DNA from 4 places in the Bacillus sp. M13(2017) genome. Region 4 is predicted to be linked to each of the others. Evidence: riboswitches for the same ligand, from Rfam matches in the RefSeq annotation. Region 4 holds a riboswitch; each other region holds the start of a gene.
The links. Region 4 has a riboswitch for thiamine pyrophosphate ahead of tenA (thiaminase II). Riboswitches for the same ligand answer to the same signal wherever they lie in the genome.

Region 1 (4,394 bases), on a different contig from region 4:
TTAGTCCTCACCAATCGGGCTTTTACGGACAGCCCGATTGGTGGGATAAATAAAAATTAAAAAATATAAATTCTAGTTTCATATCTTTATACTTACTAAGTTCAATTAATTTCTCAATAATTATGGTGCCATTTCCTATATATTTCCGTCTGCCGCTTAGATTTTTCTGTACTATAAATGCCAACACCTCCTAGTAACCGGTTTCTATGATGGTTAAGAAATTTCTACAAAAAAAAGCCCTGATTAGGGCTTTTTTTTCTATTTCTCCAGCAAAGCTCTCTATGAAATTGCTAATCAAAAAAGACACACTTAGATTGATGCGTCTTTTTGTGATGCCTCTTTTGTGAAATCATATAAAGCAATTGCGCCTAAAAGGACAAGTATACCTTGAGGAACATCTAGCAAAATAGTTTTCCAAATTTCTGGAATTACCCATTTGATATCTGCTGCTGTTTCAAGATATGTTTGGAAATAGCTTATTGTAAAATTAATTATCCCTAAAAACACAAACAAAGATAAACCAAATCGAATTAATTTCTTATTTGTAAACATATAACACCTCTCAAAATTCATTGGATATTCCTGCTTTTGCTTCTTTATATTTCCATATCCCTATATTTAATTTTAACACATAAAGAACTCAAAAAGATACAATATGCATATTTGCATATTGTATGAACAGCATTCCATGATGATTTAGAAATTCCCGTAAAGAAAAAGTAAATCCGTTACAATTAACAGAGCCGGTTTCTTTTCTTATTTAACTTCATACCACCAATCTTTACGTTCTTTGATTGTAAAATAAGTGTGACAGAATTTTATCCAGTTAATTCGTAGACAATTAAATGAGCTAACTTATCGATATTCTATTTCGCCATATCCGTAGCACTAATGACTTTACGCAAATTTAACAAGAAAAAATATATAGATAGGTATGATCCATACCTATCTATAACATTACTTCTATTCTTTATCCAATTACGTCTTTTACGTCTGTATCCACTGGCCACTTTTCTAATGTATAAGCCATTTCCCAAAATGAATATTCATATTGACTGCTAATAATAAAATGCTGTTTCATACGCTTGCGGTCTGCCTCTGTTACTTTTTCAGCGATAGTATCTAAACGTGTAATTTGTTCTTCAACTAGCGTACGGAACCAATCAGATCCATAAGCAGAAATCCATTCGTTATAAATTGGCTCTTCCGGCTGACACTCTTTTAAGCGTTCGCCAATTTCATAATACAACCAATAACAAGGTAAAATTGCTGCAATGATATCTCCTAAATGTCCTTCATAGGCAGCACGATACATATGTGAAGTATACGCATATGCAGTTGGCGCAGGAATAAAATTATCTTTTTCTTCTTTTGTTATCCCTAGCTTTTTAGCAAAATTCTCATGTAAAGATAACTCGGCCTCATATGTATTTTGAGCATGGTGTGCCATACGAGCTGTCGTCTCTAATTCAAGAGCTTTTGCAGCTCCTAAAGTTTGCACTCTAGCAAAATGACTCAAATAATATGAATCTTGAAGCACATAATAGCGAAAACTAGCTAAATCTAACGTTCCTTCACCAAGTTTTTTTACAAAGGGATGGTTAAAACTCGCTTCCCAAATTGAATCTACTTCTTTACGTAATGATTGTGAAAAAGTCATTTAAATCCCTCCAATAATGTATAAAATATAAGTATTTATCCACAATTATTAAAGCTGTAAAATAAAAAAACTTTCTTTACAGGCGTAAAGAAAGTGAAATTGACAGTATTTATTTACTCATTAAATAGCAACGTCTTTCCCACTTCCCTACGCTGGCATTAACCAGATCAGGTACTAAGAGTCTCAAAATCACATTTGATCTCAGCCTATAAAAGGCCCCCCTAGTGGATAAATATTTTGTTTTTATAATGTATTCATCATAGCATACTTCGTGAAACTATCAAAAGAATTCGTTATATGATTCCCTTAAAACCCTTCTTCTTTTCTAACTTTTAATGATGTTTCAATAATCATATCTAATAGTTTGCTATAACTAATTCCCGCTGCTTCTGCACTTTTTGGCAATAAACTTGATTGTGTCATCCCTGGTAATGTATTAATTTCCATTACATATGGAATTCCGTCCTTCACCATCATATCAACTCTTGCATAAACACTACATTTTAATGCTTTATAACAAGCAAGTGACGCTTTATTTACACGTTCATTAATTTCTGCTGGAAGTTCAATAACTTCCTCAACTGTACTAGTATCATCATATTTTGCATTGTAGTCAAAGAACTCGGCTGCATGTCGAATTGAAACTATAGGTAACTGTTTTCCATCCAGAATTGAACATGTAATTTCATCACCTTTTATATACTTCTCAATTACTACTTCAGAATCCCATTCGAATACAGTTTCTAGCATTGAGATCAATTCATTTTTATTATAAACGATTTTCACTCCGACACTCGATCCGCCAGAGTTTGGTTTTACTACTAATGGAAATCCTAACTTATCTAACTCATCAAGATTTAGATCCTCCATTTTTGTAAGTTCAATCCAATCTGGTGTTTCTACACCTTCATAACGTAAAATCTTTTTCGAAATATTTTTATCCATACATATACTGCTAGATAACATATTACTTCCGCTATAAGGAATCCCTAAACTCTCCAGTGTTCCTTGAACTGTCCCATCTTCTCCGTATTTTCCGTGTAACGCGAGCAACGCAAAGTCAATGTCTTTCGCTTTTTCAATTAAATCCACTTTTTCATTTAATGTAATTGGAACTATTTCATACTTATTTTTATCTAAATGAGCAATCATTTCATTCCCCGTCATAATTGAAACTTGTTTTTCAGACGATACCCCGCCCATAATAACACCGATTTTCATTTTCTCAACTCCAAATTTCATTTTTTAATGTATCACCAATTATTTTAATTCCCCGAACTATTTCTTCTTCTTTCAAGCGCGAAAATCCTAATCGGAAAGTGTTCGCTCCTTCTCCATCAGAGTAAAAAACATCTCCAGGTGAAAACGTAACGCGTTTCTCATAACACTTTTGTAAAAGTGTGCGGGCGTTCATATGCTCTTCTAGCTCTATAAATAAATGAAGTCCACCATCTCCAGTCATTCTTTTAAAAGGAATGTACTGGTTACATGTCCCGACAGCTAACTCATATTTTTTCTTATAAACAGATCTTGCCTTTTTTAAATATTTTTCAAAATATCCCTCATGTAAATATTGAAACAGAACAGCTTGATCTAGCGTAGATGTGTGAATCGTTCTTGCTCTTTTTACGCTTTCTAAATAATGAATCAGCTCTTTATCTGCAATAATCCAGCCTACACGTAAACCAGGGAAAAGTACCTTTGAAAAGCTACTAATATAAATCACATTATTGCCAGCTCCAGCAAAAGTTAATAATGGAGCTAAATGTGAACCTGAATAACGTAGTTCTTCATTAAATCCGTCCTCTATAATAGGAACGTTGTATTTTGAGAATAACCTCATCAATTCCGTTCTTTTCTCTGAACTCGTAACAATACCGGTTGGATTATGATAAGAAGGAATTAAATAAGCAAAATCAAAATCTTTTTCACGCAAGCTTTTTTCAACTTCATTCGTATCAATACCATCCTCATCCATATCAATCCCATGAACTTCAAGTCCATGTAAGCGGAAAAGCTTAAGTGCAGCGTGGTGAGTTGGATTCTCACAAATGACACGCCCGGATTTTTTTGATAAAGAAGAAAGTACAATATCCAATCCTTCTGTAAATCCATTTGTAATTAGAATATCTTTATTGGAAATGTCTACACCTTTCATTTCCATGTAATGAAGTAAATAATTCATTAACGGTCTATATCCCTTTGCATATCCGTAGTTCAATACGATGTCCCCTTCAATGGACATACGAGTAAGAAAAGCTCTTTTGAAATTTTCAACATCAAATAGCTTCTCATCCGGGGCTATACTATTAAAAACAATCATTCCTTTTTCCCAACGAACACCATGTTTCATTAAATCTAATTCATCCGCTAATGCGGTCACTGTATTAAGTTTATTTTTCCAATCTATTTCAACAGACGAAGTGTTAGATATATCCACCTTCGCAACAAAGTTCCCTTTTCCTTTAACTGCATAAATGAGTCCTTCTTGCTCTAAATCTGCATAAGCAGCGAGTACAGTGTTTCTACTCACGCTTAGTAATTCACTTAGTTCTCTTGTTGATGGAATTTTTTGATCCCCGAGCAAATGCCCTTTCATAATCATCTTCTTCAAATAATCTTTCAATTGAATATAAACGGGACGATCTTTAACAACTTTAAAATCCTTAAACAATTTCTTCCCCCCTGCAATCATTTTTGCATATTTATTTCATTCTCAAAAGGTCCACGACAT
Region 2 (4,394 bases), on a different contig from region 4:
ATGACTTATTTAAAGAACATGCCGCGCATTTTCCTTTTTTACTTCTCTTTACAAAATGAACTAACGTGTATGCTGCATAACCAAAAATGATAGCTCCAATTATAATATTGACCATCATCACAATACATCTCCTTCTAGAATCCGAGTAAGGATCCGACTTGGTATATAATGAGCGTTAATACGTAAGCAACTACGAGCGGATAAACGACTGAGAAAATCGTCCATTTCGCTGATCCTGTTTCACGTTTAATAACAGCTACTGTCGCTAAACACGGAACATATAATAAAATAAAGAACATAAATGCATATGCTGATAACGCAGTATAATGTGCTCCCATTACATTTCCAAGCACATCTTCTTTCACCGCATAAATAATTGCCATTGTAGAAACGACAACTTCTTTCGCTAAAAATCCTGTTAAAAGAGATGCTGCAGCTTGCCACGTTCCAAAGCCGAGCGGTGCAAATAGTGGTGCGATAAATCCACCAATCATCGCTAAGTAACTGTCTCCCATATCCACACCAAATCCTGATGGACCTGCGTAGTTTAATAACCAAATGACAACAGAACCACCGAAGATGAATGTACCTGCTTTACGAACAAATCCCTTACCTTTCTCCCACGTGCTTAGCCATAACGTTTTCGCTTGTGGCACGCGGTAAGGAGGTAGTTCAATGACGAAAATAGACTTTTCCGCTTTTAAAATGGTAAGAGACATAATTTTTGTAACTAATAATGCAAGAACAATACCTGCAACATATAAAGAAAACACAACAGTTGCCTGACTATGAGGGAAGAATACTCCCGCAAATAATGCGTATACAGGTAAACGTGCCGAACAAGACATAAATGGTGTTACAAGAACTGTAAGTAAACGTTCTTTTTCTTGTTCAATCGTTCTCGCTGCCATAATACCTGGAACATTACATCCAAAACCGATAATCATCGGAATGAATGCTTTTCCATTTAAACCGAAGAACTCCATAATTCTATCCATAACAACTGCAATTCGCGCCATATATCCTGAGTCTTCTAATAATGAAATGAAAAAGAATAGTGCAAAGATTTGTGGAACGAATACTAATACCGCACCAACACCGGCAATAATACCTTCTGTAACGAGTGCTTGAATAAAATCAGAAGCTCCGACACTTGTAAGTCCAGCTGTCACCCAATCCGTAAGCTGGCCACCAAAAAACTCATCTAACATATCCGATAAAGGTGTACCAATCCACGTAAACGTAACCTGAAAAATAAAAAACATAACTGCTAAAAAGATTGGAAGTCCTAAAATTTTATGTGTAATTAATCTATCAATTTTTTCTGAAAAAGGAATTTTTCCTTCTTTCTCATGCTTCATAACATTTGTTTTTAACTTTTCAATATACGCTTCACGAGTTTTGTAAATGTGCTCTTCCAACGTACAATCAAGTTTTTCTTCTAAGCGAGATCGAATGGCTGCAAGTTCCTTATAAATTGGTAATGCTTTCATCTCTTTTTCTACTACTTCGTTATTGCTTAAAAATTGAAGAGCTAACCATCTCGGATGCTCGTAATTCGCTTTCTCTAAAAGAGAAATTACTCCTCCAATTCCTTCATCCATTCGTACACCATATGAAATAATGAATGGCTTTTTCGCATTTTTGTCATTTTCTTTAAGCGTCGCAAGTAGTTCTTCACAACCTTTTCCGCTTCTTGCAACGACAGGAACGACTGTTACACCTAATAGTTCTGATAATCGTTTAACATCAATTACAATGCCTCTTTGCTTCGCCACATCAATCATATTTAAACCAATTGAAACGGGCTTACCAAATTCAAGTAATTGCAACGTTAAATGCATATTTCGTTCAAACTGCGAAGAATCCACAATATTTAACATATGCTGAAATTCTTCTGTTAATAGAAAGTTTGTTACAACACCTTCATCACGTGAAACTGGATTTAAATCATAGACACCTGGTAAATCAATTAATGTTCCTTGCTTATCTTTTAATTTACCAACCTTCTTTTCTACTGTTACACCGCTCCAGTTTCCTACATACTCATAAGAACCAGTAAGTGCATTAAATAATGATGTTTTCCCTGTATTCGGATTCCCTAGCAAAGCTACCTTATTCACGCTAATTCCACCTTTATCATTTTCGCGTCACAATGACGAATACTAATTAACTGTCCACGACACTCCAATGTACAAGGACCTTTGAACATCGCTTTTTGCTTCATGCGAAGTTCGCTTCCTTCAGAAAGACCAAAAGCAGCCAGTCTTCTCTTTAGTAACTGATCTAACGACTGAATACTTTTTACTAACACTTTCTCACCAATTTTAATATCTACTAAGCTCATAACCTTCCCCCTCCGAAGAGAATGATAATTATTTTCAAAAGAATTATAGCACACTCTATTTCTTGAGCACTATACCCTTTGACTTCATATTTATTAACATTTCTCTACAATTTTATTTCAATTATTGTCATAATAGATTCGTTTGCCATTCTCATCCATTTCGCTTACAATAAACAATAACAAATAAAGAATTTCGTTATCACAGGGGGAGCCATGCCGCTGAGAGGGAACACTTCGTTCCGACCCTTCGAACCTGTTAGTTAATGCTAACGCAGGGATTGTGCAAACGTCCGAAATACATACCTCTTTTTTATTTACGTATTTCGTATCCTCCTATGATATCTATTCTTTTTTGTACAACTTGGATTTAGGGGGAGACAACATGCGTAACACCAATTTACAAGCGATGATCGAATCTGCTATTCTTGCAGCCTTCGCCATGATCATCGACATTTTACCATTATCAATTAAACTTCCAACAGGCGGTTCCATTTCATTTGCTATGATTCCTATTTTTATTATTGCTTACCGCTGGGGCTTTAAATCAGCTTTCTTAGGCGGTTTAGTTTGGGGACTATTACAAATTGTCGTGGGAGATGCTTACATTTTAACACCTGTTCAAGCATTCATTGAGTACTTCATTGCCTTTGCTTTTATTGGATTTGCTGGCTTATTCTATCGTCCAATTCAAAAAGCACTTTTAACATCTAATGAAAATAGCTTAGAACAATCAAATTTAGGTAGCCGTAAAGACAAACCTTCATCAAAACAAAACCAGGGTAAGAAAGTCCTTGCTTATATTATCCTTGCTACATTTATCGGTAGCTTTGCTCGCTATTTCTGCCACTTTATTGCTGGCATTATTTTCTGGGGACAATATGCACCGAAAGGTCAATCAGCTGTGTTATATTCATTAATCGTAAACGGCAGTACAATGCTCGGTTCTTTTATTTTATGTACAGTTTTACTTATATTTTTATTCCTTACTTCACCACGATTATTCAAAAGCATCAATGCTTATCAAATAAATGCAAACAAAAAGGGCGCTTAATGAGCGCTCTTTTTTCATATCGTAATATCAATTAAAAATACAATAAATGCGCAAAAGAAAATAAATACCATCATACTTAGCCAATTGCTATGCACGGTTCATCGACTCCTTACATAACCTCATATTCTAAACAAATTATACTGATTAAAAATAAAGATTAGGTAAAGATAATATGAAAATAAATTAAAAAAACGTAGATAATATGATCTACGCTTTTTTCGGTAAATAGAAATAAAATAACACACCATTTTCTGTATTTTTTACCCCATATTCAGCATCATGTAGTTCTAAAATGTTCTTTGAAATGGCAAGCCCAAGCCCCGTCCCACCTTGTGAACGCTGACGAGCTGTATCCACGCGATAAAAACGATCCCAAATTTTATCTAATTGTTCTTCTTCAATGTGAGTACCTTTATTTTCAATACACACTTTTATACGATCCTTCTCATCTATTGTAGAAATAATAATATCCTCTTTATTTGGTGTGTAGCGTATGGCATTCGTAATAAAGTTCACGATGACTTGTTCAATCCGGCCTTGATTTGCAATTACTTCAAATGAACATATATTTTTATGAACATGAAGTTCTTTTTTCTCTATTTCCACAGATAGATGTTCACATATATCTTCAATTACTGTATCAATATAAAACGAAGCCTTTTTCATTTTATATGTACCAGATTCAAATTTAGCTAGCTCAAGCATATCCAAAATTAACGTATCCATTTTGTCTACTTCTCTCTCCATTGCCTGAAAATAATACTCTTTTTTATGTTCAGCTACCCCGTCTTTTAAAATAGAAATACAGCTTTTCATAATACTTAGCGGTGTTTTTAATTCATGTGAAACACCAGAAATGAATTCTTTTCGCGTCTTTTCTAACTTTCTTTCCTTTTCAATATCTTCTTCTAACTGTCCAATATGCGAATGGAGTTTATTTGATAGCACATTAATATTTTTTGATAAATCCCCAATTTCATCTTTTGAAGTAATCGG
Region 3 (4,394 bases), on a different contig from region 4:
ATGTTTAATAATGTGCTTTTCCCGCAACCACTCGGGCCTACAAAGGAGACAAACTCTCCCTCTTGTATAGAGGCACTAATCTTCTCTAGTACATTCTTTCCATCGAAAGATTTCACTATATTTTTTATTTGTAATCCGCTCATTTTTCACTTGGAAGGAATTCATTTGTAAAAGCATCTTTTACATCGATTTTCTTTTTAATAACTTTGTTGTCATATAAGAAATTCATGTAATTCGTCCAAATTTCTTCCTTCTGTACTCCCCATGCTTTAGCATCATCTTGATACTTCGTACTTAACCATTTTTGGCTTTCTTGAACTAAATCTTTATTTACATCTGGAACAGCTTTAATTAAAATATCAGCAGCTTCTTTCGGTTCCTTAATTGCAAAATTATAACCTTCTGTTGTTGCACTCATAAACTTTTTCACAAAGTCTTTATCTTGCTTCGTATGTTTTTCACTCGTAATAATAACAGGACTATAGAAATCAAGCGCTGGGTCTAAGTCTTTTACCATAATCGTATTTAACTCTTTTCCTTGGCGCTTCGCTTCAATTCCATCCCATCCGTAATAAATCCATTCAAAGTCTGCATCACGGCCGATTGATTTAAAGAAATCGGTTTGTCCTAAGATGATTTTTTCAACTTTATTAAAATCAGCTTGATGCTTATCCATAATCGTCTTTAATGTCGCTTCTTCTGCTGGTCCTCCCCAGCCGCCGTAACGTTTACCTTCAAAATCTTTCGGTGACGTCATATTATCTTTCTTAAGTGATGCAAATGCTGAAGTGTTATGCTGAATAATCGCTCCGACAGATACAACAGGAATCCCTTCCACACGAGCCAACGTTACATTTTCTTGTGCGCTTATTGCGAAGTCAGCTTTTCCTGATGCTATCATTTGCTCTGCTGTTACATTGTCACCCGGTTGAATAATTTCTACATCTAATCCTTGCTTTTTGTAATAATCTTTCGTTTGTGCTACATATAAGCCAGTATGATTCGTATTTGGAAACCAATCTAATACTACTTTTACTTTTTGATCTTTACTTTTACTTTCTTCTTTCTTCGCCGGATTACATCCAGCCACGCCTACCGCTACTAAGGCAGCTAACATAACTTTCAAACCTTTTTTCATTTTCTGCCGTCCTTTCTATATATCCATGGTGCTGTTATTCTTGCCATAAACTCTACGATAAAATACAGGCACAATGTCACCATAACGATGATTGCTGCAACACCAAATACTCGGGCAGTCAAAAAGGATTTTGTAGCCCTCGTAAGCATAACGCCTAATCCTTCACTTGCACCGAGCCATTCTCCGATAATTGCCCCCATTACGCTATATGTAACTGCAATTTTTAAACCTGAGAAAAAGTATGGGAGCACTGCTGGAAATTTTACTTTCTGGTAAACTTGCCATTTCGTCGCCTTCATTGTTTGTAACAGTTTCAGCATATTTTTATCTACTGTTTGAAAACCTTCTAAAATACTAAGCGCAATTGGGAAGAAACAAACGAGTATTACGACCATTACTTTCGGCAACATCCCATATCCAAACCAAATAATAAATAGCGGTGCAAGTACAACAATTGGAATTGTTTGCGAAATAACGAGCAATGGATTTATTAAAATACGAAATAACGGTATAACGTCCATAATAATTGCGATGCTCGTCCCCAATAAAATTGCAAAGAATAGTCCAATTATAACTTCCTGCAGTGTTTGCATCGTATTTGGTAATAGTAAATCTTTCATCCCAATTAATTCTTGAACAATGGCAGAAGGCTTTGGTAAAATCCACGGTTCGATTTTAAATAATGAAACAGATCCTTCCCATATCGCAATGAGAAGGATAAGCCAAATAGTTGTAATAAGTTTAGATTGCTTCTGGTTTTGCATATTCATCACGGTACTTCCAAACCTTTTCATCTATCGTTACACCAGTGCTTGGACGATAATGGATTTTAATAGAAGTAATCACTTCTTCTGCTCCAGCATCGACGCAAGCTTGTTGTGCACGTTTAACGACATCAAGAAGTACATCTAATTCTCCTTCCAAAGTTGTTTCCATTGCCCCTACTTCATAACGAACTCCCGATTGTTGCACAACTTCAATTGCTTTATCGACAACAGAATATACATCTTTCGTTTTCGCTTGTGGTACTACTGAAAATGACATTGTAACTTGTTGTGACATAATAAAATCCCCCTTATAAAATTAAATTTCAAAAATAAGAAAAGGCTTTCCTACTGCGTAGGAAAGCCTTGTATGCAAGTTATTATAGAATAACATATGCTACATCACTTTAAGTAACTCCCTACGCTGGCATTATCCAGATCAGGTTGAGGGTCGATGTTTACTTACATCCTCTCAGCCAATTGGCTCCCCGGTCCTTAATTCGTTTTCATTGTAGCATGATTTATTTTATTGAACAAACAAAAGCATGCATAATCATTTCATTATTTTTGGAAAATATCCAACTTTTTCACCATAAGCTAATAACTGCTGTATAAATTCTTTATTAATTGCTGGTACTTTCAATTCTTTTTTCTTAATCCATTCATTCGTTCTACGCGTACCCATTACAATTTCAGATTGCTGTGCTCCATCTCCTGCAACTTGAGAAGCAATTAACTCTGCTATTACTTCATTTCCCTTTGCTAATTCCAGTCCGGCATTTTCATATTCTGAAAGTGGAACCATTTCAAGATTGTATCCACACTCTCCAATTAGCTGTATAAATTGTTCAAACTCAATTTGATGTGGATGACAAATATGTAACGTCTCTCCTACAATTTGCGCATCTTGTAAATACGATACAATTGATTTACTAGCAAAATCAATTGGTGTGAAATCAACTTTCCACTTCACATTTGGTGCTTTCCCAATTAATAGCATTGTTTTAATAAGACGATAAAATGCGTTTCCTTCAATATTTTGTTGGAACGAACCTGTTTCTGAATGACATGCTAAATTACCTGCACGATAAATATTTCCACGCAAACCATTTTTCATTGCTTCACGAACAATGTTTTCCGCTTGTAGTTTACTATTTGAATATACATTCTCTAAGTCTACACTGTAATTAAAATCACCAGTTTTCATGTATGTATCCCATTGATCTACCGCTAATTCTAACGGGATACCAATTGTAGAAATAAAATGGAATGTAGCGCCTTTTTCCGCTAATGCTAGCATACGGCTAGTCCCTTGTACATTTATATTTTCAAATTGTTTTACATCTCCAAAATGTCTTACATCTGCACCGCAATGAATTATCGTATCCATCTTAGAACTGATGAACATAAATTCTTCTTCGCTCATCCCAAGATACTCTTCTCCTAGATCGCCAGCTACGGCCTGTATACGCTGTAACCATTCTTCACATATATCATTAAAATAGCCTGTTAATGTATCTATAATTCTTTGCTGCACATCTTTGGTTGGTCTTACTAAACAATAAATAGTAGCAGATGTATCTCTTAGCAATTCATATAATATGTGTGATCCTAAATAACCAGTAGCTCCTGTTAAAAAGACATTTGAAATCTGTTTTTCTTCAAAAACGTTTGCATACGTAATAGTATCTGGTTCGTGAATTACTTTATATTCCCGAAATACTTCTTCTTTCTCTACTTTTACTTCTCGCTCAATTCGAGCTAATCCATATATCGTTCTTTCTTTAAAGAAATCTTGAATTGTTAAATGCGAGAAGTCTTCTTTTAACAATGTTAATACTCGTAATACTTTCAATGAGTGTCCACCAATTGTAAAGAAATCATCATGCACTCCAATTTTTGAAATTCCTAATACTTCCGCCCAAGCATTCGCTATTTGCTTCTCTGCTTTATTAGAAGGTGCAACATATTCTTGTAGACGAAGCGGTTCATACTTTTCTTCTAACTGGGCTAACTTTTTAACATCAATCTTTTTATTAGGTGTAAGTGGTAATTCATTAATATAAATTAGTTTAGATGGCACCATATAATCTGGTAACTGCTCTTGTAACTGATAAACTAATTCTGGTATTTCTTTTTTATTTAAAGTTGTATAGAACGCGATTAAATATTGGCTACCTTCCTTACTCTTCTTAGCAAAAACAGCATTTTCTTTTATATTATGATTTTGAGAAATTTTACTTTGGATTTCTCCTAGTTCAATACGATGTCCTCTAATTTTTACTTGATCATCTTTCCGATGTAAAAACTCTATATTTCCATCCTCTAGCAACTTAACGATATCACCTGTTTTATATATATTAACTATAGGATTAAAAGGGTTCGGAATAAAAGCTTCAATTGTTTTATTAGGTTTATTAAAATACCCTTTTGCTAATCCTACTGAATCTATATATAATTCACCAGGTACACCAATTGGACAAAGATTCATA
Region 4 (4,394 bases):
TGAATACTTCCTCCAACTAATGAATTTCTTTTCTAATATGGAAATAATTACGACGAAGAAAATAGCTAATAATGATAACAATACAATAGGTGCAAATACGCCAGCTTCATCTAACTGCGTCATCATTCTCTTACTGAAATATCCAAGCCCAGCTTGTGCACCGAGCCATTCTCCAATTGCTGCTCCGATAACACTAAGCGGAACTGCAATTTTTAAAGCTGAGAAAAAATAAGGAAGAGCAGACGGCAACTTTAATTTAAGAAAAATATCTCTTTTTGTTGCTCCATATGTAACTAAGAGCTCCTCCCATTCTTTTTTCGTACTACGCAGTCCATCATACGTATTGACCGCAATTGGGAAAAACGTAATTAAAACTGTGACAACAACCTTACTCCAAATTGTGTATCCAAACCATAAAACAAATAGCGGAGCAAGCGCAGTAATCGGAATCGTTTGTGAAGCAACTAATAATGGATAAAATGCTCTCTCCATCCATGTACTCGCATTCATTAACATCGCTAGCCCTACACCTAATACGATAGAGATAACAACACCTATTAAAACGACGTATAACGTTGCAGGTAAATGAACTGTAAATAATATGTCTTTTAGTTTCCATATCTTCATTACAATCGCAGAAGGTGACGGTAAAATGTACATCTCATCTACAATTCTTGCTCCTATTTCCCACACAGCTAGTAAAATACTAGAAAGTGTAATAGCAGGAACTAATTCTTTCAATCGGTTCATCACACAAGTACCTGCCTTTGTAACATACTAAGAAGCTCATCTTTCAGCGCTAATACTTCCGGTTTATATAAATCTTTTCGTGTTCTGTTATGATCAAGCGGTACAGTCCGCTCAGTCAAAGTCGTTATCGGCTGCTGTTCCACTACTAAAACTCGGTTTGAAAGAAATAACGCTTCTTCAACATCATGAGTAATGAATAAAATTGTTTTTTCCCACTCTTGCCATTGTTCAAACAACCATTCTTGCAAAGAGGTCTTCGTTAAAGCATCCAACGCACTAAATGGTTCATCTAACAGCAATATTTCCCCGCCTGTTAATAAAGTTCGAATAAAAGATACACGTTGTCTCATACCACCAGATAAATCTTTCGGATATTTTTTCTCATACCCTTGCAAACCAAATTTATGTAACAGTTCCTTTGCCTTTACTTCTGCTTCTTTCTTCTGTACACCTTGGCACTCTAGCGGCAGGGCAGCATTCTCAATAATTGTTCTCCACGGCAAAAGCATATCTTTTTGCGGCATATATCCTACAGGATGGTGCTTTGTTTCTGTCAGTTCTATCTGTCCAGTACTTACCTTTTCTAGACCTGTAATAAGGCGAAATAAAGTACTTTTCCCACATCCACTCGGTCCGATAATACTGACAAACTCTTTCTCATGTATAGAAGCATTTAATTCATGGATGATTGGTTTCTCATCGTAATGAAAAGAAACATTATGAAACTGTAGTATGTTCTTGCTCCTCAAATCCCCACATCTCCTTACGATAGGACATATCCCAGAATAAATATTCAAATCGACTGGAATTTAAGAAAATCTCCTCTAATCTTTCTAGTTCTGTCTCAGACTTTCCCACTGCCATTTCATTTAATAAATCTATTAACCAAATACACAGATTACCGTATTCTTCCGAACTATATCCTTGAATCCACTCACCAAAAAACTCATGATCACTTGCTCCAGGAATATCATTTAAACGCTTTCCAATTTCCCAATAGCTCCACATACATGGAAGAAGCGCTGCTATTAATTCCGCAAGTGTGCCATTTTGAGATACAGACATCATGTAATTTGTATAAGCTAAATTTTTAGCAGATGGTTTCGCAGACTCTATCTCCTCTATAGAAATTCCAAGTCTTTTTGCATATTGTTTATGGATTGTCATTTCGCCATTTAATATTCCATCAATTTGTTCAGCGAACTTTCCCATTACTTGTGGATTCGTTGCTTTTACAACACCAATCGCATATAACTTTGCATAATCTAGCAGATATAAATAATCTTGAATAATATAATACTGGAATTTATCTTTTTCTAACGTGCCATCTCCCATACCTACTACAAACGGATGATTATGACTCATCTCCCAAACCGGTTGCACAGTTTCTAATAATCTATCGCAAAATTTCATTTCTCTATCCCCTTTCAATATATGTATCTAAATAAAAAACCACTTCTATATATAAGAAGTGGTTACAGCAAATAAAGTTATACATTTATTCGATGTTCCACTTCCCTTCGCTAGTATTACCTAGATCAGGTGTTGTAAGGGTTAAGGATTATTCCTCTCTCAGCAAATCAAGCACCCCTAGTGGTTTCAATATGAAATTTTCAAATAAAAAAGCCCCGTTTCTATACGCAAAGAAACGGGGACTCATTGTTAGTGTCCGAATTGCTTCCCTACGCTAGCATAATCTAGATCAGGTAATAAAAAGGATCAAAGGCTTACGGCCTACTCTCAGCTGGCAACACCAGCTCTCCTAGCAAACTATAAAATTATCACTGTCAGTATAACACCCTAATAAGACATCATCAACTTTTTTAATTTTCTTAATTATTAACAGAATATCAAATTTATACAATACATACATTCTATTTTAGAAAATAAAACCCCAATTAATTGCATAAGAAGGAATCATTATCCTCAAAAAATTTATTTTTATATTGATTTCATATTACATTTATGTGAATACACCCACTATATTATATCTTTATACTATAATAAAATTACAACTATACAACTAGAGGAGGTCTCTATTCCATGAATATGAAAGCTACTGCTTTAACAGCAACTACTGTAGCGATTGCTTCTTTACTTCCTTCTATGGGTGAAACAAATGTACAAAAAGCAAACGCTGAACAATTATCTAATATTAAAACTGGGTATGTCAAAGTCGATCAAGTAGCATTACATACAGAAGATAACGTAAAAAGCACATCAATTGATACAATTCGCTTTAATACAAAAGTGAACATCCTTAAAACAACTAATGAGTGGTATAAAGTATCTGTTCATAATAAAGTAGGTTATGTACAAAAAGATGCTATTTTACTAAAAAACAAACTTCATTCTAATGATCAATACATCGTTAATGCTAATGCATTAAACGTTCGCTCTGAACCTAATTTAGAATCTTCCATTTTAGATGTATTACCAAATGGCAAGTTTATTACCGTTCAAGAAGATCAAGGCGAATGGTATAAAATATCGCATAATGGCCAAACAGGTTACGTACAAAAAGCATTCATCTCTAATGGTTCACAACCCTTAGTAAAAGGAATCACCGTTCAAAATAATACAAAATATACTGTTGCAACACCTAATCTAAATGTACGTAGCACCGCTAGTACAAGTAGCGCTCTACTCGGTTCATTACAAAACGGTACACAAGTACAAGTAGTAGAAACTGTAGGTACTTGGTATAAAATTCGTTTTGGCACAGGATACGGATATGTAGCAAAACACTATGTAGTACAAAATCAACCACAAGCTAAAACAGATCAGCCTTCATCAATTCCAGTTGCTTTCAAATTCCCCGCTCAAGGAAGAATTAGCTCAACCTTTGATATACGCTGGGAACAAATGCATTATGGTATAGATATTGCCGCTCCAGGAAACGTCTCTATCCAAGCTGCTGCTGCAGGTAAAGTTGTGAAATCTTATTATTCAGCTAGCTATGGCAATGTTGTTTTCATTGCGCATCAAATCAATGGGAAATTATATACAACTGTTTATGCTCATATGAAGGATCGCACTGTACAAGCTGGTGATCAAGTACAAACTGGACAATTAATAGGTCATATGGGAAACACAGGTCATTCATACGGGCAACATCTTCATTTTGAATTACATAATGGAGAATGGAATTTTGAAAAAACAAATGCAGTAAATCCACTGCCATATTTAGTTAGGTAAATTGTATGCCACGCAATATACCTCTTATAATTGAATACGTAGCCTTTTTAGGTTTAATCTGTTGTTTAATCATTTACAATACAAACATTGTATTTTTATCTATTATTATTGCTTTTGTTGCATTAGAAATTATGATGGAATCATTTCAAGTGCAACTAAAACAAAAAATTGCCCATATTTATAATGCTATTTTTCTTTTGAGTGCTCTCATAACAAATATAATTAGTAATGGCTTTTATTTATCTACTGTATTTCCAGTATTCTTTATGGCTGTTTTATTATTTGTAGCTAGATATATTAATGTCCCTTATAACCAAAAACAAAAACAAGAACAAGAAGCTTAGAAAGAGGAGACACTGTGTACCAATCTTTCAAAGATACTCCAATACAATACATATTGAATCTGTATAAGAAAGCCAATACTTTTTTTGGTATACAAGGAAGTT

Region 1: linked by a shared signal. The riboswitch ahead of tenA (thiaminase II) and the one ahead of tenA (thiaminase II) in region 4 are both predicted to bind thiamine pyrophosphate.
Region 2: linked by a shared signal. The riboswitch ahead of thiT (energy-coupled thiamine transporter ThiT) and the one ahead of tenA (thiaminase II) in region 4 are both predicted to bind thiamine pyrophosphate.
Region 3: linked by a shared signal. The riboswitch ahead of CGQ22_RS19930 (MTH1187 family thiamine-binding protein) and the one ahead of tenA (thiaminase II) in region 4 are both predicted to bind thiamine pyrophosphate.

The regions. Positions count from the first base shown of each region.
Region 1 is NZ_KZ268519.1:33,491-37,884, forward strand. Features, by position in the region: gene CGQ22_RS28200 (DUF3937 domain-containing protein) at 310-573, opposite strand; gene tenA (thiaminase II) at 971-1,660, opposite strand; TPP riboswitch at 1,788-1,893, opposite strand; gene CGQ22_RS28210 (D-alanine--D-alanine ligase) at 1,967-2,881, opposite strand; gene pdxR (MocR-like pyridoxine biosynthesis transcription factor PdxR) at 2,886-4,334, opposite strand.
Region 2 is NZ_KZ268500.1:62,736-67,129, reverse strand. Features, by position in the region: gene CGQ22_RS00450 (FeoB-associated Cys-rich membrane protein) at 1-118, opposite strand, end outside; gene feoB (ferrous iron transport protein B) at 135-2,123, opposite strand; gene CGQ22_RS00440 (FeoA family protein) at 2,120-2,347, opposite strand; TPP riboswitch at 2,542-2,643, shown strand; gene thiT (energy-coupled thiamine transporter ThiT) at 2,730-3,398, shown strand; gene CGQ22_RS00430 (sensor histidine kinase) at 3,606-4,394, opposite strand, start outside.
Region 3 is NZ_KZ268508.1:113,085-117,478, reverse strand. Features, by position in the region: gene CGQ22_RS19945 (ABC transporter ATP-binding protein) at 1-143, opposite strand, end outside; gene CGQ22_RS19940 (ABC transporter substrate-binding protein) at 140-1,138, opposite strand; gene CGQ22_RS19935 (ABC transporter permease) at 1,135-1,908, opposite strand; gene CGQ22_RS19930 (MTH1187 family thiamine-binding protein) at 1,880-2,200, opposite strand; TPP riboswitch at 2,302-2,403, opposite strand; gene CGQ22_RS19925 (non-ribosomal peptide synthetase family protein) at 2,456-4,394, opposite strand, start outside.
Region 4 is NZ_KZ268518.1:4,301-8,694, reverse strand. Features, by position in the region: gene CGQ22_RS27600 (ABC transporter permease) at 1-750, opposite strand, end outside; gene CGQ22_RS27605 (ABC transporter substrate-binding protein) at 1-1, opposite strand, end outside; gene CGQ22_RS27595 (ABC transporter ATP-binding protein) at 750-1,499, opposite strand; gene tenA (thiaminase II) at 1,468-2,163, opposite strand; TPP riboswitch at 2,249-2,352, opposite strand; TPP riboswitch at 2,413-2,524, opposite strand; gene CGQ22_RS27585 (SH3 domain-containing protein) at 2,794-3,948, shown strand; gene CGQ22_RS27580 (hypothetical protein) at 3,954-4,292, shown strand.